Regions from separate parts of the Exiguobacterium sp. s142 genome, predicted to be linked through region 3. Evidence: predicted binding sites of a transcription regulator. Region 3 holds the regulator's gene; each other region holds the start of a gene.
What was found. The regulator Rex, encoded in region 3, represses fermentation and respiration genes when NADH is low (regulators of the CRP and FNR family bind a similar motif). The targets are predictions, from matches to a motif close to TTGTGAAATATTTCACAA.
Positions count from the first base shown of each region.

Region 1 (10,844 bases), on a different contig from region 3:
CATCGACTTCACGGATGAAGTCGGTCCAGGTGCGTTCCTCGATCAATTCCCTGAGTTTTGCGCGGAACTGATCGATATGTTGCTCGATTTAGAAGAAGGGGTCATCATTCCAAAACCTTCCAAGTAAAAAAGAGGCAGCTCTCGCGCTGCCTCTTTTTTAATAGACATAATATTGGAATGAGTCGGGATTGACCTCTTTCCCTGTCACGGTCGCCTCTGAGACGAGGTCGGCTTCGTCATAGACATCGACTTCTGCCCCGTCTTTTGTCGGACTCACATGGTAAAGCAATCCATCGTAATAACTTGCTGTCCCGACTTCGCCTTGAATGATTGTCCGTGACGTTTCGGTTAACGTTTTTAAGTCGATACTCGTCTCCGTCCCATCGGCGAGAAGGGCCTGATACGTATCCCCGAATACGCTAGTTGCAATCGCTTCTTGCTCAACATCTAATGAAACGACCCGATTTTCTTCGACGTCGTAGACGTATAAGCCAGATAAAGACATATGTTCTGAATACGCTTCACCATCTTCTGCCTCGACCGTCTCTAAGCGTGTCGCTTGAATCGGGATGTAGCGATTGTCTTTCCCGATTGTCGTTCGCTGACCATCACCTAACGCGAATCCCCACGTTTCACCCATCACGTATTCAATGAGCACACCATCACGTGCGATTTTTTTCGTGTCAATCGTTGTTGTCGCTACGTCGAGCACCGCTACATGCTGATTCGTCAGTTCATAGTTTTCGTTATACACGATATGAACAGTACCGTCATAAACAAACATTCCGCCCCATCCACTGTCGACAATCGACTGTACGTTAGGAAACTCTGTCCGTTCGACCATATTCCCGTCTTTCGATTGCAATAATACGAGCGTGTCTTGGCCTTTTTGTCCGATAGCCACATAGCCGTCTTCCGTTTTAATTTGTTGCGCATAATTAAGTTGCTTTAAAGCACGAGCGAACGAGCGGTCTTGTCCCCCGATATCGCTTCGATATTGCATGACTTCGTCAATATAACTTCCATTGACAAATCGACTCCCATCAATAGACACCTCTACATCTTGACCAGATCGATCCATATCAGTAGCCGAGAGGCGTACCGCGCGATTTTTCCATACGGCCTCGTTCGAATCGACGTGTAACATCCAGTCGTCCTGGTTTTGTTCCCCACTGACGGCATATGTACCGATTCCCGCTACGATGATTGCGCCTAAAGCTGCGATATTCAGCATACGTCTCATATCACTTCACCTCACACACTTATTTTTTTTTGTAAGTACTGTCGCGCAATTATCGTCAATGTCGCAACGCTGAAGAGAAACCCTATAACGAGGATGAGTGCGAGCTCATCCATAAACAAATATTGTTCAATGACATAAAAGATGGTTGACGGAATCGCGAGGACGCCTCCGATGAGCGCGATGGACACGAGCGGAGAAAAGATTGTTCGTTGCCATAAGCTCCGTTCCACCAATACGAACGTGAAGACTGTTAAGACGACGAAAGCGATAAGCATCACATGGATGATAAAATTGACGAATGATGTCGGATATAAAAGGGAGAACACATCTAATTGTCGAATGTCTGCGAACGTATCTTGTTGTCGTATCCCCTGTCCGTCCAACCATGTCGTGAAAATCTGATATTCGATAACGAGCGCGAACCATTGCACGGCAATCAGCCCTAAAATCATCATCATGACCGTGATGAATTTCGAGATGAACAGTTGAATCCGTTTCGTGGGTAACGTCAGTAAGCGCATCATGAACGTGCCACGGCCCCAAAATTCTCGATACCAAATCCAGCCACTGAAGACGAGCATCACGATGAGTCCAATCCCAATCGATAAAATGTAAGGAGTGCTCATGAGATAGGAATGAAACACTACCAACAAGCTTTGACCTTCACGTCTGTATTCTTCATTCAGTACTGTATTCCGCCATATAAACACGGCCAACCAACCGAATTGAATCGTCATCAATACCCCTAGCAACAACCCGTACATCTTTTTGACGCGATCGAGTTCCCAGCCAATCAATTTCAATAGATTCATGCCCCGTACTCCTCTCTCATGACATCGACGATCGATTTCCCGTGGATGAAGCGGACGTCCTCGACGTCGAATTCACGGACGATCCGTCCCCGGTTCAACATGACGGCCTTGTCGACCAAATACTCGATGTCGTCAATCTCGTGCGTCGTGATCAAGACACCGCGGTCTTCCATGATGTCACTCGAAAACAGCTCGACGATTTGCTCTTTTGAAAACACATCGATACCTGAGAACGGTTCGTCGAGCAGCAAGTAGTCCGGGTCTTGGGCGATGCCGAGCGCCAAATTGACCTTGGCGAGCGTCCCTTTCGACAGTTCACTCAACTTGTCTTCTGGAAACAGTTTGAACTCGTCGACGAGTCTAGCGAACAACTTCGTGTCGAACTTCGGATAAAAATCGCGCATGAACGCTTCGCACTGCTCGATCGAAAAGTGGATCGGAAACGTCGAATGGTCCGGTACGAACGCGACGTTGTTCAAATCGATCGGCTTGCCGTCAATCAAAACGTTGCCTTGATCGAACGGGGTCAGCCCCATGATGCCTTTTAAAATCGTCGACTTGCCGGTCCCGTTCAGACCGATGAGGCATGTGATCTCGCCTTTGTTGGCCGTGAACGACACATCTTCGATGACTTGTTTTTTGCGGTAACGCTTCTTAACTCCCAGTACCTCGATCATCGAGATTCCCCTCCCCGTATTGCCGTTTGATTTTGCTGACGAGCTCGTCCATCGTGACGTCGAGCTCTTGAATCGATTCGACGAAGACAGCGACCGCCTCATCGACGAGTTCGGTCCGAATTCGTTTTAATACGTGGTCGTCCGTCGTCACCCGACTTGGACGATTGCGTTCGGTCGTGATCAATTGCTGTTCCTCCATTTCCTTGAACGCCTTTTGGACGGTGTTCGGATTGATTTTCAGTTCGGTCGCGAGCTCTCGCCGCGACGGCATCTCTTCGCCCGCCTTCAACTCGCCTAGCGCCATCTTCTTTTTGAAGTAGTCGACGACTTGGATGTAGACGGGAGACCTCGTGTTAAATTGAATGATCATGTTGTCACCTCTCTAAGTGTATGATGCGACTAATACACTATCTGACTGTATTATTACCGTAATACACTTGACTGTCAATAATAATTTCCCAAAACAATCCAAAACAAAAGACGCATCCTCATTGATTAGGATGCGTCAGTTTGATGAGCGGACGATATAGTCGGCTCGTATCACTGGATTGACCGTCTTGATGTAGTGCGCTTCACCCGGCCAGTAGCGGCGCTCATATTTGGCGAGCCGTGCCGCTAAATCGCCGATATACGTATCGCGATTTAGCACACGCTCGTAACGCGTCTCGCGTGGACAGTCAAGATAAACGATGTAGTCGAAATACGACCGCCACTCGTCCCGCAATAAGAAGATGCCTTCAATCAACACGAGCGCATTCGGAGCCACATCGATCGTCCGCATGACAATCGCGTCCTCGTCTCGCTCGTAGTATGGCAACGTCAGACGCGTCTCACCTCGGGACAACGGCTCGAACAACATCTTCACGAGCAGATCGACGTCCCATTGGAGCGCATAGTATTCCACCGCCTCAGGCTGCCCCGTCTCATAGCGCCGATGCCGTTCGACGATGAAGTCATCAATATGTAGAAGCAGTTCGTTCGGCGCGATACCACTCAATTGTTCGACGAGCGTCGTCTTCCCGGCCCCGCTCAAGCCGTCGATCGCGACGATGAACGGCCGGTCGTGGACACGGTTAGCGTATGCTTCACGAATCACTTCCTGTAACGTCTCCATACGTTCTCCCCCAAATCAAAAAAGTCAGCCCTAGAGGCTGACTTCAGTTTACCAGAGCACCCAACCTTTCGCTCCCGGAGGCGCGCTTTCAATCAAGTGCCAAATCGGAACCGTGTAGGCGAATGCGATCAAGACGAACGTGACCGTGATCCAGAGCTTCCAGTTCTCAAAGAACCGTGGCGTCTCCATTGCCGCCTCTTCCGTTTCCGCGAGTGGGAACTCTTCCTCACCTTTTGGTGCGAGGAATGACAGGTTGAACATCGAATAGACGAAGATGAGCACCGAGACGAGAAGGATCGTCCCGCCGATTGCCATCGCCATATGGTACGGGATCCATTCACGCGTCAACGCGTCTGAGAAATACGTCGCCGGACCGGTCCGACGCGGGTTACCTTGAAGGCCTGAGATGTGCATCGCATACGACATGATCGACATCCCGAACGCCCACGTCCCCGTCTGAATCAAACCGAGACGGTTCATTGATTTCGTGAGTGTACGTCCGCGTAGTACCGGTACGAGCCAATAGGCAGTTCCAAAGAACGTCAAGGCGACGGCCGTTCCGACCGTGATATGGAAGTGACCGGTGACCCAAAGCGTGTTGTGGACCATCGCGTTCAATTGGTGCGACGCGTTGATGATACCGCCGGCACCAGCCGGAATGAAGAACAACATCCCGACGAACGGGGCGAGGAAACGCACATCGCCGTACGGCATCTTTTTGACCCAACCGAACAGACCGCGTGCTCCGAGAGCGCGTCCCCGCAGCTCGAACGTCGCGAACAGCGAGAACGCCGTCATGAACGACGGAATGACGACGAGGAACGTCAAGATGACTTGGACGAACTTCCAAAACGGATCAATCCCCGGCTCTGTCAACTGGTGGTGGAAACCGACCGGGAACGAGAACAAGAGGAATAACAAGAACGCCATCCGCGCGAGCGCGTCCGAGAAGATCTTCCCACCGATGACTTTCGGCACGACCGTATACCAGACGATATAGGCCGGCATGAGCCAGAAGTAAACGAGCGGGTGACCGAAGTACCAGAACAATGTCCGGCTCAGTTCAATCCCGACCGTGTCTTTCCATCCGAGCGAGAGCGGGAGCAGTTGGAACAAAATCGTCCCGGCAACACCGAGTGTCGCGATGACCCAGAGCAACATCGTCATGATACTCATGTACGCTGGGAGTGGCGGATGGACGCCAGGGTGTTCCCGTTTATAGTCCGCATACATGCGGAACATCGCGAACGCCGAGAACCATGTACCGACGACGAAGAGAACGAGACCGACATAGAAGATCGGGTCGGCCATGAGCGGAGCGTAGAACGTGTAAAGTACAGTCGCTTTATTGGCGAGCACCATGATCGTCACGAGTACCGCCCCGGCGATGATCATCCAAAAACCGAGCCAAGCGACACGTGTCGGGAACGATTCAAACCGTCCGAACGACTTGGCGAGCAGCGCGTAAAGTAAGCCGATGATAAACATCGTCGTAAAGACGAGACCAAGCATGATACCGTGGGCCGTCAACAATTGATAGTAACCGAATACTTCCGGAATGATTCCTGTACGGATGAGCGTCTGCATGAGTCCCGCGATCGCTCCAATCAACACGGCGAGTACCGAGACGACAACGTGGGCATAGGCGAGGCGCGCTTCTTTCACACCGATGCTCGGCACCGGCACACCGCGCTCCATTTCCCACTGTTTCAGTTTTGAGGCTACGTCGTTCATTTAGTCCACCACCTTAATTTTTGTCGCCATCATGTGATGGCCCGTCCCGCAATATTCGTTACAGAGAATTAAAAATTCGCCTGTTTCTTCAAACGTATACGTGAGCGAGTTGATATGTCCCGGCACGACCATCATGTTGACCGGTGTCCCCGTCAACTGGAAACCGTGGACGACGTCCGGTGACGTGACGAGAAACGTCACTTTCGCACCTTTCGGGATTTCAACGTTACCCGGTGTGAACGTGAACGCCTGCGCGACCATGACGAGTTCATACTCGTTATCACCAATTTTATTAAGTCCAGGTTTATCGAACGGCGCCGTCTGATGCACTTTCGCCGGGTCGATCAAATCAGCGTCCGATGCGGGCTGGTTTCCGGCCGCAAACGCCGAAATGCCGAGCACTGTCAAAAACACGCCTAATAGAACGATGCCAAAGATCAACCAATATTTTTCAAGCTTATGAATATGCATGTTTGTTTTCTCCTTTTGACGTTATCGTGTAACAAATAAATAAAAGACCGACGACCACATGGCGATGATGACACCCGCGACGATCATGACCGATGTAAACGTGCCTTTCAGATTCGGTTCTTGTCCACCGTTCTTATCCACGTGAAGGACCCCTTTCGCTATAATTTCCTCTTTCATTGTATGAAATTCACCCCGACTTAATATGTGACTTTTATCACTTCAAAAGTGACAATCACATCAATTTTGCGTAGTTTCCACACATAAAATTCACAATTAGCCAAATCAAGACGACAAAAAAACCGCCTCTCTAAGAGACGGTTCCTCGTTATAATCGGCAAATCCCGGCCGGACAGCCTTCGCAATGGCACAGCTCTTTTAAGAAATCGATATCATGCAAGACGATCGAGTTTCCCGTCGTTGTCAGGACGCCTTCTTTTCGCCACTGGTTCATCATCCGGTTGACGGTCTCACGCGGTGCCCCGATCAGTTGACCGAGCTCCCCATCGGAAGGATGTCGTGAGATGACGACCGCGTCATCTTCCTCCACACCGTGCATGGCCGCCATCCGAAGCAACGTCGAAGCGAGCGCTCCCGGCTTTCCGTACAATAGCAAATCACGCAGTTTCATCTCTGAATGTTTACGCATCATCGACGTCCAGCGCAGCACGTCACCGGCAAATTTGGCGTCTTGCTGCATGATAGTCTCGATGTCTTTCTTTGAAATAACGCCAATGACACTTTCTTCCGTCGTCTCGATGCTGTAAGAACTCGGGAACGTGTCGACGATATCAAACTCACCAAAAAAATCGTCGGCGCCATATAAGAACATGACGATTGGATTCCCTTTTTTCGTGATCTTCGTGAATTTGACAGATCCGCTCTTCAAATAAAAGAATTTATCACACTTCTCACCTTCCCAACAGACGATGCTAGCCTTCGGGTAGTCTTGAGGTATCATCATTTCGAGCAATAACTGTTTCGTCTCCGCTGAAAAGATAAAGCTGTTCGGTTCGGTCGTCCCACATTTCGTAGACATATTCGTCTGCTCCCTCCACAATTCATTCGTGCCTGGAATGTCTCGTACGTTTCATTTATGGCTTTATTATACAGTAGCGTGAGCACCCTGATCACAAAAGTATGTGACATTTCAAACAATCTTCTATTTTTCAATTCGTTCTCATAAAAAAAAGACTGTAGAAAGTCTACAGTCTCAGATCAGTCTCAGCGATAGACGAGACGGATCAGCTTCTCCGCACCTTTAAAGTTTGGATAACGAATCGGCACATCAAATTTTGTCGTGTTGCGTAATATTGATTTGGCATGGCTGAACGCCTCAAAGCTATAGCGTCCGTGATAAGCCCCCATCCCACTCTCCCCGACACCGCCAAATGGCAAGTTCGGGTTTGTCAAATGCATGAGGACATCGTTGACACAACCGCCGCCGAATGTCAGATGCTTGAGCACCGTCTGTTCGACAGCTTTCGTTTCCGTGAACAGATAGAGCGCGAGCGGATGCGGACGGTCGGACACAAACTCGATCGCCTCATCGAGTTGACGATACGTCAGCACCGGCAAAATCGGTCCGAAAATCTCGTCTTTCATGACAGCAGCCCCATCATGAATATCCGTCATGACGGTCGGGGCGATTTTCAAACTTTCCCGCTCCGTCGCTCCCCCGAAGAAGACGTCCCCTTGACTCAAATAACTCGTCAACCGATCAAAATGAGACTCGCTGACGATCCGGGTGAACCGTTCTGTCCCGATTCCGTTCCCAAACATCAGGAACGCTTCCCGCTTGATTGCTTCAAGAAACGCATCACGTTTCGACTCGTGGACGAGCACGTAGTCCGGGGCGACACACGTCTGCCCGGCGTTCATCCATTTCCCCCACGCAATCCGTTTCGCCGCAATGTTAATATTGGCATCTTCATGGACGATGGCCGGTGACTTCCCACCTAGTTCGAGCGTGACCGGCGTCAATTGCTTGGCCGCAGCCTCCATGACGATTTTTCCGACTTGGGTCGAACCGGTAAAGAAGATATGATCCCATTTTTGCGCGAGCAAAGCTTGAGCGACGTCTTTATCCCCTTCGACGCTGACGACGTAACGATCGGTGAACGCCCGTTCGAGCACTTTCGTCATTACTTGGGCCACGTTCGGCGTCAATTCCGACGGTTTCACGACAGCCGTGTTCCCGGCCGCGATTGCTCCGATGAGCGGTGCGATTGCCAATTGGAATGGATAATTCCAAGGCGCGATAATGAGAACGGTGCCGTACGGTTCATACATGACTTCACTTTTTGTCCCGAGGTGGATCGCTGCGCCGCGAACCCGTTTCGGGCGCATCCAACGCTTCAACTCTCGATTCGTCCGACTGATCTCGTCGTAAATAAAGCCGATCTCCGTCGTGAACGCATCGAGCTCTGATTTATTTAAATCTGTTTTTAACGCTTCGATAATCTCTGCTTCGTGATGTTTGATTGATTCTTTCAAAAACGTCAACATACTGAGACGGAATGCGAGCGATTTGGTCGCTTGCGTCTTAAAGAAACGACGTTGCTTACTGATGAGCTCTTCGATCGTCAACTGTTCGATTGGTGCGAGCATAAATCTGCCTCCCTTTGAGTGATAACGCTGTCTTTATCTTATCACTATCCAATCAGACCCGACCATTTTGAACGTTCAGCCGTTGCTGCTTGATACGTGCCCATCTCACCCGGTCTTGTTTGAAACGACACGTTTCCTTGTCTGCTCGATCACAATCAAAAGCAGGCCCGCTAGCAGCAAAACAATCCCGGTCAGCGTGAATTTCTGCGTTAACGAGACGGACAGCCACCCTAAGAGAGCCGAACCCACGACCGTACCGAGAGAGAAAAACGCATAGAAGTAGCCGTATGATTTGCCTCGATTGGCACTGTTCGTCGCTTTGATCAACATCGTGTTGATGGCCGGGAACAAAATAGCGAAGCCGACGCCATAACAGCCGAGCACGAGATAGAGCAGATTTGCGCTACCCGACAAACCGATCAGAATTTGACTAACCCCAAGGATGCCGATCCCGAGCGCAGCCAAGCGCGCCGGCTCGAACCGGTCGAAGATACGGTTCGTCGGCAAGACGAACACGAGGACGGCAGCAACGCCAAACGTGCTGAGCAACGTCCCGCTGAGCCGTGAGTCGTAACCGAGCGCTTGCACGTAAAGCGGTAATAAATAAGCGAGCGCTCCTTGCGAGAACATTAATAAAAACGCCCCGACATACGCTTTGACGACGTCACGCTCTAGCGTTTTCGAGCCAACCACTTCGCGCCGGTCCTCATGTTTAACAGCGAATCGCAACCGCTTTAACACGACGAGGGCAAGCAAAGCCACAAGCACGCCATACGCCGCCACGTACGTAAATACGACCGGGACCGATGTGCGGCTGGCCATGATGCCGCTGAACGCTGGTCCTAGAATCGCCGCCAACCCGACGAAGCTCCCGGTGAGCGCCACTTTTTTCCCTTGTCGATTGGCCGCGGTCAAGTTCGCGGATAGCGTAAACGCAGCCGGTACAATCAAGCCGGCCACGAATCCGTGAACGACACGCACCACCAATAACATCGAAGCATCATCGACAAGGCGATACATGAGCAGACTCGCACTTGATAACACTAAACCGACGAGTAAGATTCGGAACGGACCGAACTTGTCCGTCCAAACGCCAGACAAAATGTTCCCGAACGTGTTCGACAATGAATAGATGGCAATGACGACACCGGCGATGAACGGCGTCGCACCGACTGAGGTCGCGAACGTGCTCATGACGGGAAGTTGGGCAAACAGATCAAAAAACGCAAAAAAGACGATACTATAAATCACAAAAGCGGATGGTTTATTCACGGAATTCTCTCCTTAGCTCAGCACCTCCACGGACACTGAGTTTTCAGCTTCAGTCTAGCTTGCCGGTTCCGCTTTGTATAGACACGTTGGCACACTGACACAAAAAGTCCCTACAAACGTTGCGTCTGTAGGGACTTATGATTTAGTTCGTCACTTCGACTGCTGTGTCGAGGGCGACACGAATCATCTCGTCGAACGTCGATTGACGTTCTTCTGATGTCGTCTCTTCACCCGTTAACAAGTGGTCAGAGATCGTGAGGATCGTCAAGGCGTTGACTTTATGTTTCGCCGCGAGCGTGTAAAGGCCGGCTGCTTCCATCTCGATTGCGAGGCAACCGAAGTCCGCCCACTTTTTGAAGTGGTGGAAGTCATCTTGGTAGAACTGGTCGGCCGTGAAGATTTGACCGACTTTGACCGGGATGCCCGCTTTCTCCGCGTTCATATACGCACGATGTAGGAGGTCGAACGTCGCTGTCGGTGCGTAGTCCATGCCGTCGAACCGGACACGGTTTTGTCCCATCTCACTCGATGCGCTCATCGCGATGACAACGTCACGCACTTTGACGTCTTCTTGAATCCCGCCGGCTGTACCGACACGAATCAAGTTTTTAGCACCGTACGACATGATCAATTCGTTGACGTAAATCGACATCGACGGCACACCCATACCTGTCCCTTGAACAGAGATGCGTTTGCCTTTATACGTACCTGTGAAACCGTACATGCCACGCACTTCGTTATACAGTTCGACATCCTCTAAGAACGTCTCGGCGATGTATTTCGCGCGCAACGGATCTCCTGGAAGTAATACCGTTTCTGCGACTTGTCCTTCTTTTGCCCCAATGTGTACACTCATGATAAAATTCCTCCTTTAAAGTTGTCGTTGGTAGTCTTCCCGATATTCGTTCGGGGTA
Region 1 covers NZ_JACSMB010000004.1:80,722-91,565, forward strand. The annotation lists gene KNP77_RS05440 (hypothetical protein) at 1-127, shown strand, start outside; gene KNP77_RS05445 (hypothetical protein) at 158-1,243, opposite strand; gene KNP77_RS05450 (hypothetical protein) at 1,255-2,055, opposite strand; gene KNP77_RS05455 (ATP-binding cassette domain-containing protein) at 2,052-2,732, opposite strand; gene KNP77_RS05460 (GntR family transcriptional regulator) at 2,710-3,102, opposite strand; gene KNP77_RS05465 (kinase) at 3,238-3,846, opposite strand; gene KNP77_RS05470 (b(o/a)3-type cytochrome-c oxidase subunit 1) at 3,895-5,580, opposite strand; gene KNP77_RS05475 (cytochrome c oxidase subunit II) at 5,581-6,051, opposite strand; gene KNP77_RS15975 (cytochrome c oxidase subunit 2A) at 6,073-6,192, opposite strand; gene KNP77_RS05485 (Crp/Fnr family transcriptional regulator) at 6,377-7,087, opposite strand; gene KNP77_RS05490 (aldehyde dehydrogenase) at 7,273-8,658, opposite strand; gene KNP77_RS05495 (MFS transporter) at 8,764-9,930, opposite strand; gene deoD (purine-nucleoside phosphorylase) at 10,073-10,786, opposite strand; gene KNP77_RS05505 (response regulator transcription factor) at 10,802-10,844, opposite strand, start outside.
Region 1: KNP77_RS15975 (cytochrome c oxidase subunit 2A) is a predicted target of Rex. The motif match lies at 6,254-6,271, and genes of this name have one in related genera.

Region 2 (10,844 bases), on a different contig from region 3:
CATCTGCACGAGATGATCGAGGACACGTATCCGTTCTTTCTCGACCCGATGCCGAACCTGTACTTCACGCGCGACCCGGCCGCGGCGATTGGGAACGGCTTGTCGATCAATCGCATGAAAGAACCGGCGCGTCGCCGCGAATCACTGTTCACGCAATATATTATGAGATACCATCCACGCTTTGCGAAGCATGATATCCCGATCTGGTCGGATCGTGACTATCGGTTCGCGATGGAAGGCGGGGACGAACTCGTCCTATCAAAAGAAGTCGTCGCCATCGGGATATCGGAACGGACGACCGCCCAAGGAATCGAGCGCGTTGCCCTCAACTTGCTCGCGAACGGGGGCACGTTCAAGAAAGTCATCGCCATCGAGATTCCGAAGTCGCGTGCGTTCATGCACCTTGATACCGTCTTCACGATGGTCGACCACGATAAGTTCACGATCCATCCTTTCATCCAAGGACCGGGCGGCAAGATGAACATCTTCGAGCTGACGTTGAACGCGGAAGGTGAGCTGCACATCACGCAACACACTGATTTGTTGAAAGTGTTGAAATCGGCTCTCGGCCTAGAGGAAATCGTGTTGATCCCATGTGGTGGGGGCGACCCGATCGCTGCGGCGCGCGAGCAATGGAACGATGGGTCGAACACGCTCGCAATCGCCCCAGGTGTCGTCGTTACGTATGACCGGAACTACGTTTCGAACGAGCTGCTCCGTTCAGAAGGGGTCGAAGTCATCGAAATCATGTCGAGTGAGTTATCACGAGGCCGTGGAGGCCCACGTTGTATGAGTTGTCCAATTATCCGTGAAGATATTTAACGAGGAGGAGAAACACATGTCCACAACGTTCAACTTTGATTTGAAAGGTCGTCATTTTTTATCGCTTAACGAGTTTTCGCGGGACGAACTGAACTACTTGATCGACTTATCGGCAGCGTTCAAACGTCAAAAGAAACAAGGGATTCCCCACCGGATTTGTGAAGGCAAGAACGTGGCGCTCTTGTTTGAAAAACCGTCGACACGGACGCGCTGTGCGTTCACCGTTGCGGCAATCGACCTCGGCATGCATCCTGAATACCTCGGGAAATCGGATATCCAGTTCGGGAAAAAAGAATCGGTCCGTGATACGGCGATCGTGCTTGGACGCATGTTCGACGGCATCCAATTCCGTGGCTTCGCTCACGAAACGGTGGAAGGTCTTGCACGGGATGGCGGGGTCCCAGTTTGGAACGGTTTGACGGACTTGTATCATCCGACGCAAATTTTGGCCGACTTCTTGACCGTCAAAGAACAAAAAGGTGATTTGGCTGGCATTCGTTTCGTCTACGTTGGAGATGGACGCAACAATATGGGCAACACGCTGTTGATCGGTGGTGCCAAAGTCGGCATGGACATGCGAATCTGTGCGCCGAAATCGCTCTGGCCGTCTGACGAGGTCGTCGATTACGCGCGTTCGGTCGCGGCTGAAACAGGAGCACGCATCACCTTGACGGAGAGCATCGACGAAGCTGTCGCTGATGCGGACGTCATCTATACCGATGTGTGGGTATCGATGGGCGAAGAAGCTGAATATGAAGAGCGGATCAAGCTCCTTCATCCGTACCAAGTGAATATGGACATGGTCGAGAAGACCGGAAATAAAGACGTCATGTTTCTGCATTGCCTGCCGGCGTTCCACGATTTAGAGACCGAGGTCGGGCGAGCGATTCATGAACAATATGGACTGAAAGAGATGGAAGTGACCGACGAGGTGTTCCGCAGCCGCCATTCATACGTGTTCGATCAGGCGGAAAATCGGATGCACACGATCAAAGCCGTCATGGCGGCGACACTCACCGATACGTTTGAATGGCTCGAACGCTGACGAACGAGGAGGCATGTCCTCCTCATTCGTACTAAACGAAAGGGATGAGTTATATGTCTACTAAATTAGATCATGACTCAAGTGGTTCGGCTGGTGCGAGTCCTGGTAAAAAAGATCAACGGTTAGGTCTTGGTGCACTGACAGCCCTCGTCGTCGGTTCGATGATTGGAGGGGGCGCCTTCAACTTGGCGGCCGATTTGGCCCAAGGCGCGAACGCCGGAGCTATTTTGATCGGGTGGGTCATCACCGGTATCGGGATTATCACGCTCGGTCTCAGTTTTCAGAACTTGACGATGCGTCGCCCTGACCTAGACGGCGGGGTATACAGTTACGCTCGCGCCGGCTTTGGCCAGTTCGTCGGCTTCAACTCGGCGTGGGGCTATTGGTTATCCGCTTGGCTCGGTAACGTCGCCTACGCCACACTATTGTTCAGTTCGGTCGGTTACTTCTTCCCGATCTTTGAAGGTGGTCAAAACATCGCCTCGATTATCGGCGCCTCCATCATGTTGTGGCTCGTACACTCGTTGATTTTACGAGGCATCCACGAAGCATCGATGATCAACATCATCACGACAATCGCGAAACTCGTTCCGATTTTTGCCTTTATCACCATCACCTTGTTCTTCTTCAATATCGATAACTTCACGTTCGACTTTTGGGGCCAAGGCGGCTTCTCGTGGGGCAGTGTGAGAGACCAAGTCGTGTCGACGATGCTCGTCACGCTTTGGGTATTCATCGGTGTCGAAGGGGCGGTCGTCTTGTCGGGCCGGGCCCGTAAGCGCTCGGACGTCGGGAAAGCGACCGTCATCGGCTTACTCGGTACGCTCGTCATTTACTTGCTCATCTCGATCATGTCACTCGGATTGCTGAACCCTGAGAGCGTGGCGAACGCTTCGCAACCGGCGATGGCGTACTTGCTCGAATCGGCTGTCGGACCGTGGGGCGCGATGCTGATCAACGGGGGCCTCGTCATCTCGGTACTCGGTGCTTGGCTTGGATGGACGTTGCTTGCGGCGGAAATCCCATTTGTTGCCGGTAAAGACGGCGTCTTCCCGAAATGGTTCACGAAAGAGAATAAAAATAACGCACCGGCCAATGCGCTCTGGCTCACGAACGGGTTGATTCAGTTGTTCCTCTTCACCTTCCTGTTCTCAGACGCTGCTTATAACTTTGCGTTCTCACTCGCTTCGAGCGCCATCTTGATCCCGTATGCGTTCTCGGCGTTCTACCAAGTCAAAGTCGCCAAAAACGGGATTGGCTATGATGCCGGGGAACGTCGGACGCGTGACCTTATTATCGGTGCGGTCGCCTCGATTTACGGGATCTGGTTGATCTACGCGGCCGGTATCGACTATTTACTGCTCACGACACTTCTGTATGCACCAGGGACGTTGCTCTATATTAAAGCGCAGCGTGAGAACGGAATTAAGACGTTGACGAAAACCGAATGGATCGTGGCTGGTATCTTGACCGGACTCGCGATCTTGGCAGTCGTACGGATTGTATCAGGCAACATCTCAGTCATATGATCGGGGGAATCGAGCATGCGTAACAAACGAGTAGTCATCGCCTTAGGCGGGAATGCGATTCAACAAGGAAAAGATGCGACGGCGGGCGCTCAAATTCGGGCCGTCGAGGCGACGGCCCAGTCGTTGGTCGCCCTTATCGAAGAAGGCGTCGACGTCATCATCACGCACGGGAACGGCCCGCAAGTTGGAAACTTGATCTTGCAACAGGCGGCCGCGGACAGTGCGGCGACGCCGGCGATGCCGCTCGACGTCTGTGGAGCGATGACGCAAGGGATGATCGGGTATTGGTTCGAGAACGCCCTCACGAAGGCGCTTCGGTCGCGCGGTCTCGAACGTTCCGTCGCCCCAATCGTGACGCGGTGTGTCGTCGATCCGAACGACAGTGCCTTCAGTCACCCGACGAAGCCGATCGGTCCCTTCTATTCAGAAGCGGAAGCGTCGGTGCTCGAACGGTCGACAGGTCATGTGTTCAAAGAAGATGCAGGCCGCGGTTATCGCCGCGTCGTACCAAGTCCGTACCCGACAGCGATTTGTGAGCATACGGTCATCCGTGACCTCGTCGACAACGGCCACATCGTCGTCGCGTCCGGCGGTGGCGGGATTCCCGTCATCGACACGCCAGACGGATACGTCGGGGTCGAAGCGGTCATCGATAAAGACTTTGCCGCCGCGAAGCTCGCAGAACTCGTCGAAGCGGACATGTTGCTCATCTTGACGGCCGTCGAGCACGTCTACGTCAATTTCGGAACGACCGAGGAAGCCGCGTTAACCGAAACGACAAACGAGCAACTCGAGACGTATATCGCCGAAGGTCAGTTCGCACCGGGCAGCATGTTACCGAAAGTTCGGGCCGCCTTGCAGTTTGCCGAGTCGGGAACGGGACGCGTATCCGTCATCACGTCGCTCGAGCAGGCGCACGCTGCTGTCCGAGGAGACGTTGGGACGAGAGTCCGGCTCGCTGCGACGCTCCAACAATGATCAACGCCGTAGACATCTCGTCTACGGTTTTTTTTGTGCATAACGCGGACTGGCCGTTTTTGAACCGCGAACAAGGGGAAGGGTTGTTGTATGTCAAACCTGACATTGCTATCATCATCTGTGTAAACGGTTGCACTAATATGGGGGAAGGATGTGACGAAGAGCGGAAACGCTCGAACTTATGCGTCTATTTGAACAGGAGAACGTATACACAAAGCAAATGAAGCCACTTGCAGATGAACGTGCCGTCGTCCAAGGGAGCTGCTATCGCTTCACGGTATTGACGAGCCAGTTGATCCGGATGGAGTACGCCGAGGACGGTGTGTTCGAAGACCGACCGACCCAAGTCGTATGGAACCGGGACTATGACGTCCCTGACTTCCGGATCATCGAGGACGAGAGTGAACTGCAAATCATCACCGATCACGTTCATCTGTATTATACGAAAGGACCGTTCGCGCCGAACACGCTCTACGTCGACGTGAAAGGGAACTTTAGCACGTATTATAGCCGCTACACGTTCAACGGCCCGGAACGGACGCTGAAAGGGACGGCCCGAACGCTCGATCATGTCGATGGAGCGACCGAGCTCGGGGAGGGGATCGTCTCCAAGCAAGGTTATGCGGTCATCGACGATTCGGACTCATTTCTCATGACAGATGACCGCTTCGTTGAGCCGAGACGAAAAGGCATCCATGATTTGTACTACTTCGGCTACGGGCACGAATACAAGCAAGCGCTTCACGATTTTTATAAGCTGACAGGTCCGACACCGATGTTGCCGCGAAAAGCACTCGGCAACTGGTGGAGCCGCTACTGGCGCTATGACGAGACCGAGTACAAAGGCCTCATGCGTCGGTTCAAAGAGGAAGACATCCCGTTCTCTGTCAGCGTCATCGATATGGACTGGCACGTCACCGACGTCCCTGAAGAATACGGGAGCGGCTGGACCGGCTACTCATGGAACAAGAATCTGTTCCCGGACCCAAAAGGCTTCTTGACGTGGTTGAAAGAAGAGAACCTGCTCGTCACGCTGAACTTGCACCCAGCCGACGGGGTCCGGGCGTTCGAAGACCAATACGTGGCGATGGCCGAAGCGATGGGGCTCGACCCGTCGAACGGGGATCGCATCCCATTCGATTTCTCTGATAAACGCTTCATCCAAGCGTATTTTGAACAGATGCATCATCCGCACGAGGTAGACGGCGTCGATTTTTGGTGGATCGACTGGCAGCAAGGGTCGACATCGAAAATGGAAGGGCTCGACCCGATGTGGATGTTAAACCATTATCATGCGGCCGATATTTCCCGGGACGGAAATCGTCCGCTGATCTTCTCGCGTTATGCCGGACCGGGAAGCCATCGCTATCCTGTCGGTTTCTCGGGAGATACGCTCATCTCTTGGGCATCGCTTGCGTTTCAGCCTTACTTCACGGCGACGGCATCGAATATCGGTTACGGTTGGTGGAGCCACGACATCGGCGGGCATTACCGAGGGTCGAAAGACGATGAGCTCGCCGCGCGCTGGGTCGCGTTCGGGGTGTTCAGCCCGATCATGCGCTTGCATTCGACGTTCAGTATCTTTAACGGCAAAGAGCCGTGGCGCTTCGGTCTCGAGTCCGAAAGGTCGATGAAGTCGTTTTTACGACTCCGCCACCAACTCATCCCGTATTTGTACACGATGAACCGGCGTAATCATCAGGATGCGCTCCCGCTCATCCTCCCGATGTATTACGATCATCCCGACGAAGAAGCGGCGTATGGCGTGCCGAATGAATACTACTTCGGCAGTGAACTCGTCGTATCACCGATCGTCGAGCCGATGAACAAGTGGCTTCACGTCGCGGCGACGAACGTCTGGTTGCCGACAGGCGATTGGTTCGACTTCTTTACGGGTCATCGCTACGAAGGTGATAAGTCGATCCGAGTGTTCCGTGGGCTTGACGAACAGGCCGTGTTCGCGAAAGCTGGAGCGATCGTCCCGCTGGCCGCTCATCGCTCTGGACGCAACGACACCGACAACCCGACCAATCTCGAAGTCGTCGTCTTCCCAGGGGCATCGAACACGTTCACGCTGTATGAGGATAACGGGACCGACCGGGCTTATGAGACCGGGGCTTACGCCGAGACGACGTTCACCCTCGACTGGGACGAGCGCAGCCTGCACGTTCATGTCACGGGCGACACGTCCGTCTTACCGTCAGACCGGACCATCACATTACTCGTACGCGGGGTGACCGGTTCGGGTGAGTATAAACCGGAGACGCAGACGTTACGACTCGAACTCGGTAAAATTGATGAGGAAGTGACGGTGTCGCTCCCTGTCGAGGTGACGAACAACGGTCATCGACTGGAGCGCCTGTATCGCTTCATTGACCGCGCCGAGATATCTTACGATTTGAAAGACCGCCTCTACCGGATGGCGGCGTCGAAGACGAGACTCGAAGCGTGGCTGTTTGATCTCCATGCGCTCGAACTCGAACGCGATTTGCAAGATGCGATCATGGAATTGATGCTCGACTGAGGAGAGGGGGCAACCCCTCTTTTGTCTTGTCAGAAAACTGTCGGAATTTGAAAGCGTTTTCACAAGATGGGTCTCGTATACTAAAAGAAAGATGAACAGTTCGGGAAGCGAGGGATTGATCATGAGACAGCAATGGACAGTCGACGATTTAAGACAACTCGATATCTTCAATAAATGCACGAGCCGCGAGCTAGAGAGCTTGCTACCGCACGTATACTGTCGGACGTACCGCAAAGGGCAGCTTTTATTCATGGAAGGCGACCCGCGTGAGCGCGTCTACTTTTTAATCAGTGGGTATGTGAAGCTCGAGCGGTGCAATGAAACGGCGACCCATCAATACACCGACTACTTGAAGCCGAAGCAGCTGTTTCCGTACCGGGGACTGTTGACGGAAACGTATTACCAACATTCGGCGGAAGCGCTGACCGATATTGAAGTCATTTATATGCCGACGGATCGCTTTGAAGCGCTTGTCTCAAGAAATGCGACGATGCTCTTGCATATCGTCGGTCAGATGAATCGAATCCTTGACCTTCACGAACGCCGTGTTCAGGAAATCATCACGCCGAGCGCGAGCGACCGGGTGATCAATACAATCCATTACTTGATTGAAGACCTCGGAGAAAAAGAAGCCGACGGTGTGCGCGTACGTTGTCCGTTCACGACAGTTGAAATCTCGAGACTGTCGGGGACATCGCGCGAGACCGTGTCCCACATCTTGTCGCGACTGCGAAAAGAAGACATTCTCCAGTTCGACGCCCGTCAACTCGTGACGTTGCACCCTGAGTATTTCGAACAAGCGACACACTGACGCCACGCTGCATTCGTGGCGTTTTTTTGCACGTCTCGACAAGCGAAGCGTTCGCTATGGACACTTACATCAGTTATAATTAGTGAGAATCATCACAAAGAAAAATTGTCATGCACGTTTAGAAAGGATGAACGCAGTGAAACGACTGCAAGCTCTCGCTTTGGCCGAGAAAGGACATATCGTCGGGCTCGTCATCGCCGCGGTGATGATCGGGTTGTCCATCTTGGCTCAGGCTTATTTGATCGTCGACGTCGTCGACCGAGTATTTTTAAAAAACGAATCGTTCCAAAGTGTCATCCCGTCTCTAGGTTGGCTCGTGCTCGCGTTGCTCGCACGTGCCTTGTTCGGGTATGTCTCGGGACGTATCGGTGCCAACTTGTCGGAACGGGCGAAGCGGACGCTTCGACGTCAACTGCTCGACCGCTACACATCGAATCCGATCGAGACGTCTCTATCCGGACAGTCCGGGAAGAAAGTCAGTGTCTATATGGATGCGGTCGATGAGGTCGATGCTTACTTTAGCCAGTACTGGCCCCAAGTCATCCAGACGTCGATCATCCCGCTGCTCATTCTCGTCGTCGTCTTCAGTCAGCACTGGATCTCAGGTGTCATCATGATGGTGACCGCGCCGTTCATTCCAATCTTTTTCATCATCATCGGTATCGCGACCCAGAAGAAGTCTGAAGAGCAGATGGAGAAAATGAACCAGTTCTCGGGGAAATTTTTAGACGTCCTTCAAGGATTGACGACACTCAAGCTATACGGACGTGCCGAGCAAGAAGCGCAAGCGATCGAGAAGAGCAGTCTCGACTTCCGGGACGCGACGATGGTCGTCTTAAAGACCGCTTTCTTGTCAGGGCTCATGCTCGAGTTCATCTCGATGCTCAGTACCGGTGTCGTCGCCTTAGAAGTGGCGCTCCAGATGGTCGTTTGGCAAAACTTGACGTTTTTCGCCGGCTTCTTGATTCTCGTCTTGGCCCCGGAATACTATTTAGCGATCAAAGACCTCGGCAGCGCCTTCCATACCGGGCGTGGTAGCATGGGTGCGGCCGATCGTATCTTCGAGGCGCTCGACGCCCCGGACGACCGCATCGAGTGGGGAGACAGACCGCTAACAAACCGGACGCCCGAACTTGTTCTCGATGCGGTCTCGTTCCAATATGAAGGGGGGCGCTTCACGCTCCATCCGCTGAGCGGGGTAATCCCGGCACGGTCACACGTCGCCCTGGTCGGCGCGAGCGGATCAGGCAAGACGACCGTGTTGAACGTGCTGTCCGGTCTTGTGAAACCGGATAGCGGCCGCGTCCTCGTCGACGGGGAGCCGCTCGAATCGTTCACCGATACGTCTTGGTACGGGACAATCGGGTATATTTCGCAAAACCCGTATTTGTTTGCCGGCAGTCTCGCCGCTAATATCGCCCTTGGTGAGACGGCGGATGAGACTGACATCATGCGGGCGGCTGAAGCCGCCGGCCTCGTCGATGTCATCGCCAATTTGCCGGACGGATTGAATACCGAGCTCGGAGAAGGCGGTTACGGATTGTCCGGTGGTGAGCGGCAACGCCTCGCCCTGGCCCGTGCCTTCTTGAAGCGTCCAGGTATCATCTTGTTCGATGAACCGACGACCGGTCTCGATTTGGTGACCGAGAGAATCGTTCGGCGCTCGATCGAGGAGTTGTCGCGTGACGCGACGCTTGTCACGGTCGCGCACCGTCTCCATACGATCAAGCAAGCGGACGCGATTTGGTTCATGGACGAGGGGAACCTCGTCGCGAACGGCACACATGAACAGTTGCTCGCTGTCCCGGCCTACGCCGACTTGTTCACGTTACAGAAAGGGGTGAGAGGATGAACTCACTTTGGACGATCACAAAATGGATGATGAAAGAGAAAAAGGATATCATCCTCTCGATCTTCTTCGGCTATACGGCAGGCCTCGCGGCTGTCGCCTTGTTCGCGGCGAGTGGATATCTCGTGTCGCGGGCCGGCCTTGTGCCGCCCCTCTATGCGCTCATGGTGCCGGTCGTCCTGATCAAGCTGTTCGGCGTCATTCGGGCGGGGAGCCGCTACCGCGAACGCTTGGCGTCACACCGGGCGACGTTCACGATTTTAAGCGAACTGCGCGTCCGGTTTTATCGCCAGCTCGAACCGCTCGTGCCGAACATCTTCGCCAAATACCGGAGCGGGGACTTGCTCGCCCGTGTCGTCGGAGACGTCGAAAGCCTTCAAAACTACTTTTTGCGGGTGTTTTATCCACCAATCATCTTAGTGCTCGTCTTCTTGAGCACGATCTTCTTCGTCACGTTCTTCTCGATGACGGTCAGCCTTTGGCTCGTGTTCGGGGTGTTCGTGACCGGCTTTTTGATTCCGATCTTGTTTGCCGGCATCCGAGCGAAGCATGACCAGGAAATTCGGGCCTTGCGCGGCGATTTGTCGAGCGGGGTGACCGAGATGATGTACGGGTACCGCGATCTATTGTTGCACGACCAGCTCGGCCAGACCCGTGACGACTTGCTCGCTCGAAGCGATCGTTACGCCGCCGCACAGCGCCAAGACGTGACGAACCAGTTCTTCAACTCGTCGCTCGTCGTCGCCGCGTCACTGCTCGTGTCGTGGGGCGTGCTCGCGATTGGTGCCTACCTCGTCGTCAATGGCGAACTGGACGGCCTGTTCTTGGCCATGCTCGTCATGATGTCATTGACCGCGTTTGAGAACGTGACACCGATGGCGGTCTTCCCGGGTCACTACGCCGATAGTAAACAAGCGGCAAACCGCTTGCTCGAGGTCGTCGAACCGAGTGAGCACCTCGTGGCGGCAGAAGCGTCCCGTGACGACATAGCGCTTCAGACGGCGCCTGACATTTCGTTTGAACGCGTAAGTTACCGCTATCCGGATACGTTCCGTGCCGTCCTAGACACAGTTGATGTGACGTTACCGCGCGGATCGAAGACCGTGATCGTCGGCCCGAGCGGGTCTGGCAAGTCGACGCTCCTGCAACTGTTGCTCGCGTTTGTAAGGCCAGAGACAGGCGAAGTACGAATCGACGGTCAGCGCTTGAATGAGGTCACACAAACATCGGTCTGGTCTCAAGCGAGTGTCGTCATGCAAGAGAACCACTTCTTTTTCGGTACCGTC
Region 2 covers NZ_JACSMB010000003.1:53,794-64,637, forward strand. The annotation lists gene arcA (arginine deiminase) at 1-822, shown strand, start outside; gene argF (ornithine carbamoyltransferase) at 839-1,867, shown strand; gene arcD (arginine-ornithine antiporter) at 1,921-3,396, shown strand; gene arcC (carbamate kinase) at 3,412-4,374, shown strand; gene KNP77_RS04055 (glycoside hydrolase family 31 protein) at 4,556-6,898, shown strand; gene KNP77_RS04060 (Crp/Fnr family transcriptional regulator) at 7,020-7,709, shown strand; gene cydD (thiol reductant ABC exporter subunit CydD) at 7,837-9,561, shown strand; gene cydC (thiol reductant ABC exporter subunit CydC) at 9,558-10,844, shown strand, end outside.
Region 2: cydD (thiol reductant ABC exporter subunit CydD) is a predicted target of Rex. The motif match lies at 7,790-7,807, and genes of this name have one in related genera.

Region 3 (10,844 bases):
CGTCACACTGAGCGTCGGTGTGAACGCTTGGACCTTTTTCGTTAGTTGGTACGTCGCATCGCCGCTCGAGCGTGTGACGAGAATGACCTCCCCTTCTTTCAGTGGGGTGTCGAACGTGTACGGCATCGCGCGTGTTGTCGCCACATGCGTACCATTTCGATAAATGCGATAGGCCTGATCGGTACTCGATGTGACATTGATGGATTTGTCATACATCAACGGTGTCCGAGTCCACGAAAACACAGGCGGTTCCACTCTTGTCTCAACGGTTGTGAGCCGGAACGCTGAAGCGGGTGCCTCTTTTAATTTGTAGTAGACTTTTGTTCCGATGTCTACAGGCATCGTATTGAACTCTTTAATCGAAACGAGCCCGTCCTCATCTGCCTGCTCATTCAAAACTTCGTAGTATTTCCCACTGCGAATCAACACATCCACCGAGGCGTTCGGCGTCGTTTTCAACGTGACACCTGAAGTGACCGTTTTCGTCAGAACCGAGATGCCGTTCGGTGACGTGTCCTCACTCTCCTTGACCGTCTGAAGTTCGATTGGTTCGGCGTACACGCCCGACTTACTACCGATTTTCACAGTCACGCGAGATCCCGGTGTGAACCAACGCGCAGGTTGCCACGTATAGCGCCCTGATTCATCCGATTGGACCGTCGTCGATTGATAGTTCAACAATGAATCCGATGAATTCGATTGATACAAGTTTTTCGTCACGCTGACAAACACCGGCGTGTTCGGTGCCGTCTTCCCACTGATCGGACCTAATACGCCCGACGGTGGATCGAGTGTGAGGGGTACGTAATTCGACGCCCATAAATCTAAGCGTCGGTCCAAATCATTCCACTCGAAAATCATGTCATAAGAACCATTCGTCTGCAGCGTCAGTTTGTCTTGCTCCCAGACGAATGGATCGTCTTGGTAGGCTAAACGGGCCTTCAACTCGGTACCCGAGACAGGTAAAACCGTCCCATCAACAAGTGTCACGGTTCCGTTCACTTCATAGGGACGACCTACTTCATAACGTGCCGTCGTTTTCGGCACGTTGACAAGCAGTTTCCATGGTGCTTTCCATAACGACTCCGGCGTATAACCTACCGTGCGGTTTTCAGAAAAGACATACCACGGTCCGTGCTGTCGGACGTCCGCGTCATCGATCGGCGCTTCTCGCCATTCATTCGTCGCCACGTTATAACTGACATAAAACGTCGTGTACATCTTTCGAATCGTGAAGTAGTAGACGCCGTCTTTCCAACTTAGATTCCTTACGTCTGGCGCATCTTTCTCAATCCATCGTTTCGTCGCTATATCGAATATATTGAGATGTTCCCAGTCACCGGATTTTGTGACGACCCACTGGTTCGCTCCCTTGATCAACGACGCTCCCCTCACCTGGCCCGTATATGAACCAAGCGTCTCGAGCACTTCACCCGTCACTGTCCGTTTCGTGATTTGGCCATCCACGAATGCGAGGACATTTCCGTCGTCGAGCAGTCCGTATGCTTCATACATACTCTCTTTAGTGATCGACCCGAGGATGTCCCCTGCCATCGACGTGGTGACATATTTTTTGTCGTCGGTCCATAAAACTGTTTCCGCCGACTGATTGATCGCAACGACTGCATCCAGACCGCTTCCCGGCTCAATCGGAAAGCTTGAACCTGAATCGGTATGGATATCCCATACCATCCATTGTTGCCACCCTTCCAAAATAAATCGACCGTCCCCGACTGCGTGAATGTTGTGCAAGACGGACACTCGAATCGGTAATGTATAGACTTCACCGGTCTTCACATGGACGAGCGTCTCAGGATCTCCTGAGCGCCACACATATTCACTATTTCCTACCACTTCTCCTGCCGGAATGACTTCAGGCTTGGCATAACCCTCTGCCCGAACGTCTAATCCGGGCGCTGCCACCATGACGAGCACAACGAGTATGCTCCATAACCATTTGTTCATCGTTCTCCTCATTTCTGTTTATGAATACATAACTTTCAAAAATAATCCATTTTTAATTCAACCTTCCTAATTTTAAGTTGTTTTTTCAAAATTTAATAGCCCTAAAATTAAAAAAAACACCACGTCTCATGACGTAGTGTTCACTTCTCATTCATTTGCTTCATCAAATCCATCTGTTCTTTCACCATCGCCTCTTTCTCACGTCGGAGCACACCGCGGTACGTCACGCGCGAGATCGATAAGCTGATCTCATATAGGAAGAAGAGCGGCAGCGACACCATGAGGTGCGACGTCAAATCCGGCGGCGTGATGAATGCCGCGATGACGAACAAGGCGAAGTAGGCGTACTTCCGAATTTTTGAGAGGAAGTACGGCGTCACGACACCGATGCGCGTCAAGAACATCGTCACGACCGGCAGTTGGAACAACAGTCCAAACGGGATCGTCAGCTGCAACAGGAACGTGAAATAGTTCGTCGCCCCGATGATCTGTGTCAGACCGAGGTCTTGCCCGAGGTCCGTCGAGATATCGAGGACGAGCGGGAACAACCAATAGTAGGCGAATGCGAGACCGATGAGGAACAAGATAAAGATGACCGGGATATAGGCGAGCGTCCATTTTCGTTCATTCGGATGCAGACCAGGTGCGACGAACGCCCACAGTTGATACAGTAGAAATGGACCCGATGCGACGAGCCCGATGACGAGCGCCAAGTTCAAGTAAATCATGAGCGGGTCCGCGACCCCAAAGGCGTTCAGCTCGAGCCCTCGTTCGACGAGGTCCGCCTGCAGATAGGCGAGCACGTATTTGACACTCGGCAAAGCGATCAGAAAGAAGGCAAAGACGACAAATGCCGACAGCATCAGTCGTCTCCGCAGCTCTGTCAAGTGATCGGACAGTGCCCGTTCTTGATCAGGTTGATGGCTCATGGCTTACTGCTCTTTCTTCTCAATTTCTTTCTTGTCGGTCTCATCGTGCTCTTTCATCATACCGTTCGTGGCATTTTTGAACTCACGGAGCGTCTGCCCCGCTGCCCGGCCGAACTCTGGCAATTTCTTCGGCCCGAAGAGGATGAGCGCGATGATGGCGATGACGAAAATACTGACGCCACCTGGGATACCGACGACGAGTGATGATTGTAGAAATTCCATTATTGATGGACCCCCTCAGCGGATGGATAGTGTTGCATAAAGTAAATGAGCGACTGGAGTTCGATCGACAAGTCGATATGATGGACGCGGACCGTGTCCGGTACAGTCAATCGCGCCGGCGTGAAGTTCAAGATCCCTCGAACGCCATAGCGGACCAAATCATCGGCGACCGGTTGCGCGTAGGCAGACGGGACCGTGAGGATGGCGACATCGATCTTGTTTTGCTTCATAATCTGTTCCATCTCATCGACGTGATGAATCGGGACACCTGACATCGTCGTGCCGACTTTTGTCTCGTCTGCGTCGAACCCGACGACGATATGTGTGTTATTGTTTTTAAGGAAGTTATAGTTGACGAACGCTGTCCCGAGATGACCGACCCCGACCAAGGCGACGTTCGTGATCTCGTCTTGATTCAGCGTCTTACGGAAAAATTCTAACAGATACTGTACGTTATAGCCATATCCCTTTTTACCGAGCGCACCGAAGTATGAGAAGTCACGGCGAATCGTTGCCGAATCGACCTTGACTGCCTCGCTCAGTTCAGCAGAAGAGACACGCTGTTTCCCTGACGAATGTAGGCTTTGGATAAACCGATAGTATAGTGGCAACCGTTTGGCTGTCGCTTGCGGAATCTTTGGTTCGTTTTGACTCAACGGAAAGAGCCTCCTTTTTACGACGCGTTTCAAACGAATCTGATTTCATACACCTTGATTGTAAACGAATTCACATAAGCACTCAATGAATATACCTGAAAAGGGGAAGAAATAAAGTATACTAAACAGAGAGAAAGGGGTTTTTTCACTTGATCCTACTGCAAGTCAACAACTTATCCAAATCGTTCGGCGTCGAGCCGATTTTAGAGAATGTCAAACTAGAAATCCAAGAAGGCGAACGCGTCGCCCTCGTCGGCCGCAACGGCGCCGGCAAGTCGACGCTGTTAAAAGTCATCGCCGGCGAGTACAACTATGACTCGGGCGACATCATGAAGCCAAAAGACGTGACGATCGGCTATCTCGCCCAAGACTCAGGATTAGAATCGAACGAGACGATGTGGAACGAGATGCTCACCGTCTTCACCGACTTGATCGAACAAGAGAAGACGCTCCGCCAGATGGAGCAAGACATGGGCTCGGAGCGGATCTTGAACGACCCGGCCGCCTACGAGCGTCTGCTTGCGGCGTATGACGAGGAGCAACACACGTTCAAAGACCGCGGCGGCTATCAGTATGAAGCGACGATCCGCTCGATCTTGCACGGGATGCGGTTTTATCCGGACGACTTCGAACGTCGGATCGATACGCTCTCAGGCGGACAGCGGACACGTCTTGCCTTAGCGAAGATGCTCCTGCAAAGCCCGGACCTGCTCATCTTGGATGAGCCGACGAACCATTTGGACATCGAGACGCTCAGCTGGCTCGAGAAATATTTGAGCGGCTATAAAGGTGCCGTCCTCATCGTCTCCCACGACCGTTACTTCCTCGACCGCGTCGTCTCGGTCGTCTACGAGCTGTCACGCAACCGCAGCCGCCGCTTCGTCGGGAACTATACGAAATTCCTCGAGCAGAAGGCCGCGCTTTACGAACAAGAGAAGAAGCAGTTCGAGTCGCAACAAGAAGAAATCGCCAAGATGCAAGACTTCATCCAACGGAACATCGCCCGGGCGACGACGACGAAACGCGCCCAAAGCGTCCGCAAGCGGCTCGAGAAGATCGACCGCATGGACGTGCCTGACGGTGACGAACGAAGCGCGGTGTTGTCGTTCTCGATCAAACGTCAAAGCGGGAACGATGTGTTGAGCGGCAGCGACCTCGCCATCGGCTACGAAGAACCGATCGCACAGAACTTGCGTTTCCAACTGCAACGCGGCGAGTCGGTCGCCCTCGTCGGCCCGAACGGGGTCGGCAAATCGACGCTCCTCAAAGTGTTGACGAAACAACAACCGGCACTGACCGGTGACATCCGCTACGGTACCGGCGTCGAGATCGGCTACTACGACCAGGAACAACAGAACTTGTCGGACGCGAACCGCGTCATCGATGAGATTTGGAACGACTGGCCGCTCATGCGCGAGCAAGAAGTCCGCAGTCTGCTCGGCCAGTTCTTGTTCAGCGGGGACGACGTTATGAAACGCGTCCAAGAACTATCCGGCGGCGAACGAGCCCGGCTGACGCTCGCCAAGCTCAAGCTCGAGCAACCGAACTTGCTCGTCTTGGATGAGCCGACGAACCACTTGGACCTCGACTCGAAGATGATCCTCGAGAACGCGCTCGTCGACTACCCCGGGACGATCCTGTTCGTCTCCCACGACCGTTACTTCATCGACCGGCTCGCCACGCGTGTCTTAGAGATCACGCCGAACGGCATCGATGAGTACCTCGGCGACTACTCGTATTACGTCGAGAAGAAAGAAGAACTCGAGGACCTTGCCCGGCTCGCCCGCGAGGAGACGAAACAAGTCGTCGTCAAGAAGCAGCGCGCCGACAAGGAACAGCAGCGCGAAGAACGCCGGTTGAAACAGCGGGTCGAAGAGATCGAGCTGACAATCGAGCGCCACGAAGCTCGGCTTGAAGAAATAGAGCAGCTGTTATGCGAACCGGACGTGTTCAACGACTTCGCCCGCGCCCAAGAGCTGTCGACCGAGTCCGACGCGACGAAAGAGTCGATCACGGAACTGTTCACAGAATGGGAGGAACTCCATTCATGATGCGTTCCCGTGCCATGCGGATCGATTGGATGCATGCGTTCCTGACCGGGTTCGTCTACATCGTGCCGAGTGGGACCGAGTATATCTCGGAACTCATCCGCGGCGAGGCGACGAACGTCCCGATCATTTTATTTTACTTCCTGCCGATTGTCGTCGGGTTTATCATCCAAACATGGTCCGGTATCATCATCAGCCTGCTCAGCGGTCTCCTCATGAGCACCCTCTTCATCCGGCTCGTCATTTGGCCAGTTGATGTCACGGTGCATAGCTTTTATGCGCCCGGCTCGGTCTGGGGCCACTTTTATCAAGAGACGCTGTTTATGTGGGTGCTCGCCTTCTTCGTCTATGTAGTCAGCCGGATCAACACGTGGCATCGCGAGACGCATCGTATCCCTAACCGTTAACATCACCTAATTCATTAGGTGATGTTTTTTGCTATAAATTTATTTATCGATCGCTCATTTTTTATTAATTTGTTTTTCGTTCTGATGCACGTTATTCTAATCACGTGCAAAACAACAAGTTGATTTTAAAGGAGGAACTCTCAATGAGTAAACACGTATTAATGGTCGTAACGAACGCGAATGAAATGAAGGAAGGTCATGCGACCGGTCTTTGGTTATCTGAATTCGGGGAAGCGTATGTCGAATTTAAAGAAGCTGGGTATACAGTCACAGTCGCGAGCCCGAACGGTGGCGAAGCACCAATTGATGCCCGTAGCTTAGAAGGCGAGGTACCGGAAGCAATCCAAGCGACGGCACCGCTTCTCAAAGACACGATCGACTTGAAAACAATCACAGACCTCAGCTCGTTCGATGCCATCTTCTTGCCAGGTGGACATGGGACGATGTTCGATCTTCCACATAGCGATGCTTTGAACCATGCGCTCCGCACGTTGTTTGAAGCGAACAAAACGGTCGCAGCGGTTTGCCACGGTCCAGCCGGTCTCGTCAGCGCGACATTGTCAGACGGTACACCGCTCGTCAACGGGAAAACGATCGCGACGTTCACGGACGAAGAAGAACGTGCGACTGGACTCGATGTCTACATGCCGTTCATGCTCGAAACACGTCTTCGTGAGCTCGGTGCCAACATCGTACTCGCTGACAACTTCACAGAGAACGTTCAAGTCGACGGTAACCTCGTCACTGGACAAAACCCACAGTCGACGGTCGCCGTGGCGAAAGCCGTCATTGACACATTAAACTAATCGATTCTTTCTCGTTGCCAATCGATGAAAGATGATGACCCGCCTGTTCGAACAGGCGGGTTTTATGCCTGAGGAGGAATCAAGATGATCACCATTTTAGCTCAGATTCAAGCAAAACCTGGTCTCGGTTCAGCACTTGAGACACATTTACGTCAAGTCGTCGCCCCATCGCGCACCGAGGCAGGTTGCGTCTTGTATACGTTACATCGTGTCGAAGGAAACGCTGATGCATTCGTCTTTTATGAAAAGTGGACAGACAAGACGGCACTCGATTCCCATATTGCATCACCCCACTATCAAACATATCGTGAACAAGCAGCATCACTTCTTGCCAGTCGCGATGTTCAATACTTAGAAGAAATCAAGGAGGTTGAATGACCAATGGAACGTTTTCAATATCACAATCCGACCAAACTATTATTCGGGAAAGGACAACTCGAGTCCCTCCGTACCGAAATTCCACAATACGGGGACCGCGTGCTTCTCTTATATGGTGGAGGCAGTATTAAGGCAAACGGCCTTTATGATGAAGTGACCGCGCTCTTGTCAGATATGGGAGCGAAAGTCGTCGAACTTTCGGGTGTCGAACCAAATCCGCGTCTGACGACGGTTCAAAAAGGAATCCGTTTAGTCCATGAACATGAAGTCGATTTAATTCTAGCTGTCGGCGGAGGCAGCGTCATCGACTGTGCGAAAGGAATCGCAGCCGGGGCAAAATATGACGGGAATCCGTGGGACATCGTGACACGACAAGTTCCAGTCAAAGATGCATTACCAATCGGGACGGTACTGACACTTGCGGCAACTGGATCGGAAATGAACGGTGGTGCGGTCATCACGAACTGGGAGGCCCAGGATAAACGCTCTTTCGGTTCGCCACTCACTTATCCGAAATTCAGCGTGCTCGACCCGACATACACGTTAAGTGTTCCCGCGAACCAAACCGTCTATGGAATCGTCGACATCATGTCCCACGTCTTTGAACAATACTTCCACGCTTCGGAGAACGCACTGCTCCAAGAGCGGTTCGGTGAGTCGATTTTACGGACAATGATGGAGATTGCTCCTCGTCTGGTTCAAGACCTGAATGACTTTGACGCACGTGAAACGATGTTGTTGAACGGTACATTCGCCTTGAACGGTACGTTATCGATGGGGGTGAAGACGGACTGGGCCACACATATGATTGAACATGCGGTTTCTGCTGTCTACGACATCCCACACGGTGGTGGACTCGCCATTCTCTTCCCTGAATGGCTTCGCTACGTCAGTAAGACACGCCCCGAACGCATCATTCAACTCGGCGAACGGGTCTTTGGAATTAAAGTGAACAGCAAGTCGGATGACATGCTCGTCGAAGAGACCGTTCAGGCGCTACAAGACTTCTGGACATCCATTGGTGCCCCGTCACGCCTAAGCGATTATGGGATTGACGAGACGAATCTCGAATTGATGGTAAAACGGGCAATGGTGGCTGAACAGATTGGTCAGTACGTTCCGCTTCATCAGCAAGATGTAGCTGCTATCTTAAAAAACGCATTATAAAAAGTAGGGCCCACAAGGGTCCTACTTTATGTTTCATCCTTTAGTGCTTTTATGACTTGATTGATGATTGGGTCATGTTTTGACTCGGTCCGATGCGCCAAATAGATGACGTTCGTCGCAAAACGGTCCGGGGCGACGACTTGTATCGTCCCACGTTCGAGCGCGTGCCGAATCAGATAGTTCGGTAAGACGCTGATGCCGCTTTTTGTCTCAACTGCCGTCAAGATCGCGTCGACGTTAGGTAGCACCATCTCAGGACGAATGTCTGGACGCTCACCGAATTGGGTTTGGTAATAGCGACGAATAATTGGCAGTTCCAGCCCGTAGCTAATCCATGGCTGTCGATCCATCCATTCTTTCAGCTCGTCTGTCGGCACCGTCCAATCACTCGGTGCGACAAGCAAAAATGTCTCATCCGCAATCGGGACGTATTGGATTCCGGGTTCATCCATCCGTTTTGTGGCGATGACGAAATCGAGCTCGCCATCGGCGAGCCGCTTGATGAGTTGGTCGACCATCCCAAAATCGGCGATATATTGTGCTACGTCGAGCGGCAACATGGGGATAACCTCATGTGTAACAAATTCGGTCGGTCCTCCGAACTTTAAGACCGGCCGTGTCGATTCGCCTGAGACGTAGCGCATTTCGAGCGATAGCTCCTCGAGCCGGTCGATGAGTCCAACGACTTGCGTGTACAACTCTTTGCCTGCGTCTGTCGGAATCATCTGTCTTGGGGCACGTGTGAATAGCGACGTTTGAAGTTCTGCTTCGAGTGCCGCGATATGCTGACTCACCGCAGGCTGTGTCAAAAAACGGACACGTGCGGCTGCGGACACAGAGCGCTGTTGGTAAACATGGATAAAACTGCGATACCATTCAAAATCAATCATCTGTTAGACTCCCTTTGTAGTAGTACTCCTAGTATAAAAGACAAATATTCATAAGACAAATAACGTTTCGTGCGTTAATTAATAAATATATTTATCGAAGGAGAAGATTTTATCATGAAAGCCCTACTCTTACACGAACCAAACACATGGCGATCGATGCGACTTGAAGACGTCAACATTCCGACGTTACGTGCTAGTGAAGTCTTGATTGAAGGAGAATATGCCGGGCTGAATCCCGTCGATTATAAGACGGCGACGAATGGCAATCCGAACTGGTCTTATCCGCACATCCTCGGCCTTGACGTCGCCGGTACCATCAAAGCCGTCGCGGACGACGTGACGGACGTACGCATCGGTGATCGTGTCCTTTATCATGGCAACTGGAATGAATGGGGTGGATACGCTGAGTATACGCGCGCCAAAGCGCACATGGTCGTGCCCATTCCAGACGGCGTCTCGACAAAAGAAGCGGCCGCACTTCCAACCGCCGGATTCACCGCATATCAGGCCATCTTTGAGAAATTACCAATGAATGCGATTGATACAGTATTGATCCATGCTGGTGCGGGTGGCGTAGGCGGATTTGCCATCCAACTTGCCAAATCGCTTGGCAAACGTGTCATCACGACCGCTTCTGCCCGAAACCATAAGTGGGTCAAACAACTCGGTGCTGATGAGGCGATCGACTACAACACAGAAGATTGGCAACAACGTGTCATGGAATTGACTGATGGGCACGGCGTCAATGCCGTCATTGACCCGGTCGGCCGTGAGACCGCTATCGCTTCATTACACGTCATCGCTTATAATGGACATCTCGTCCATATTGCTGGTGCACCAGAGCCTGGCATCATCAAGCCTTTTACTCGGGTCATCTCGTATCATGAGGTCGCACTGAATGCCATCCATCATCAACAAGACCGCATTAGCGAAGCAAATATCGTCCGCATCGGTTCACACATGTTGCATCTTTTAGAAGCAAAAGAGATTTCTTCGATGATTCAAGAGACAATCGCGTTTGCTGACGTTCCAAAAAAATTAGTCGAACTTTCCGAGCGCCACGTCGTCGGAAAAATTATTGCCGATTTGAAGGCATAATGTATACCAAAATAAACCGTCCGACGCTTAGCGCCGGACGGTTTATTTAGAAGTAACGTAGCGGTTGGAACCCGCGCGTGTGGAAGTCGAGCTTGATGCCGTCTTCCGTGATAAAGAACACGTACTCGTTCGTATCGACGTCGCGGACGAACACTTTATAAAACGTCAGCGTCTCTTCGCGGTTCGTCACATAACGGGCCTCATGGGCCGAGATGACTTGCGCGAACAGTTGTTGTTCGTCGAACTCTTTGACGAGCGCATCGAACTTGGCCGCTTCT
Region 3 covers NZ_JACSMB010000027.1:3,573-14,416, forward strand. The annotation lists gene KNP77_RS15090 (hypothetical protein) at 1-1,965, opposite strand, end outside; gene tatC (twin-arginine translocase subunit TatC) at 2,106-2,894, opposite strand; gene KNP77_RS15100 (twin-arginine translocase TatA/TatE family subunit) at 2,898-3,116, opposite strand; gene KNP77_RS15105 (redox-sensing transcriptional repressor Rex) at 3,116-3,772, opposite strand; gene KNP77_RS15110 (ABC-F family ATP-binding cassette domain-containing protein) at 3,922-5,823, shown strand; gene KNP77_RS15115 (hypothetical protein) at 5,820-6,227, shown strand; gene KNP77_RS15120 (type 1 glutamine amidotransferase domain-containing protein) at 6,371-7,033, shown strand; gene KNP77_RS15125 (putative quinol monooxygenase) at 7,118-7,411, shown strand; gene KNP77_RS15130 (iron-containing alcohol dehydrogenase) at 7,415-8,578, shown strand; gene KNP77_RS15135 (LysR family transcriptional regulator) at 8,605-9,468, opposite strand; gene KNP77_RS15140 (zinc-binding dehydrogenase) at 9,583-10,566, shown strand; gene KNP77_RS15145 (hypothetical protein) at 10,613-10,844, opposite strand, start outside.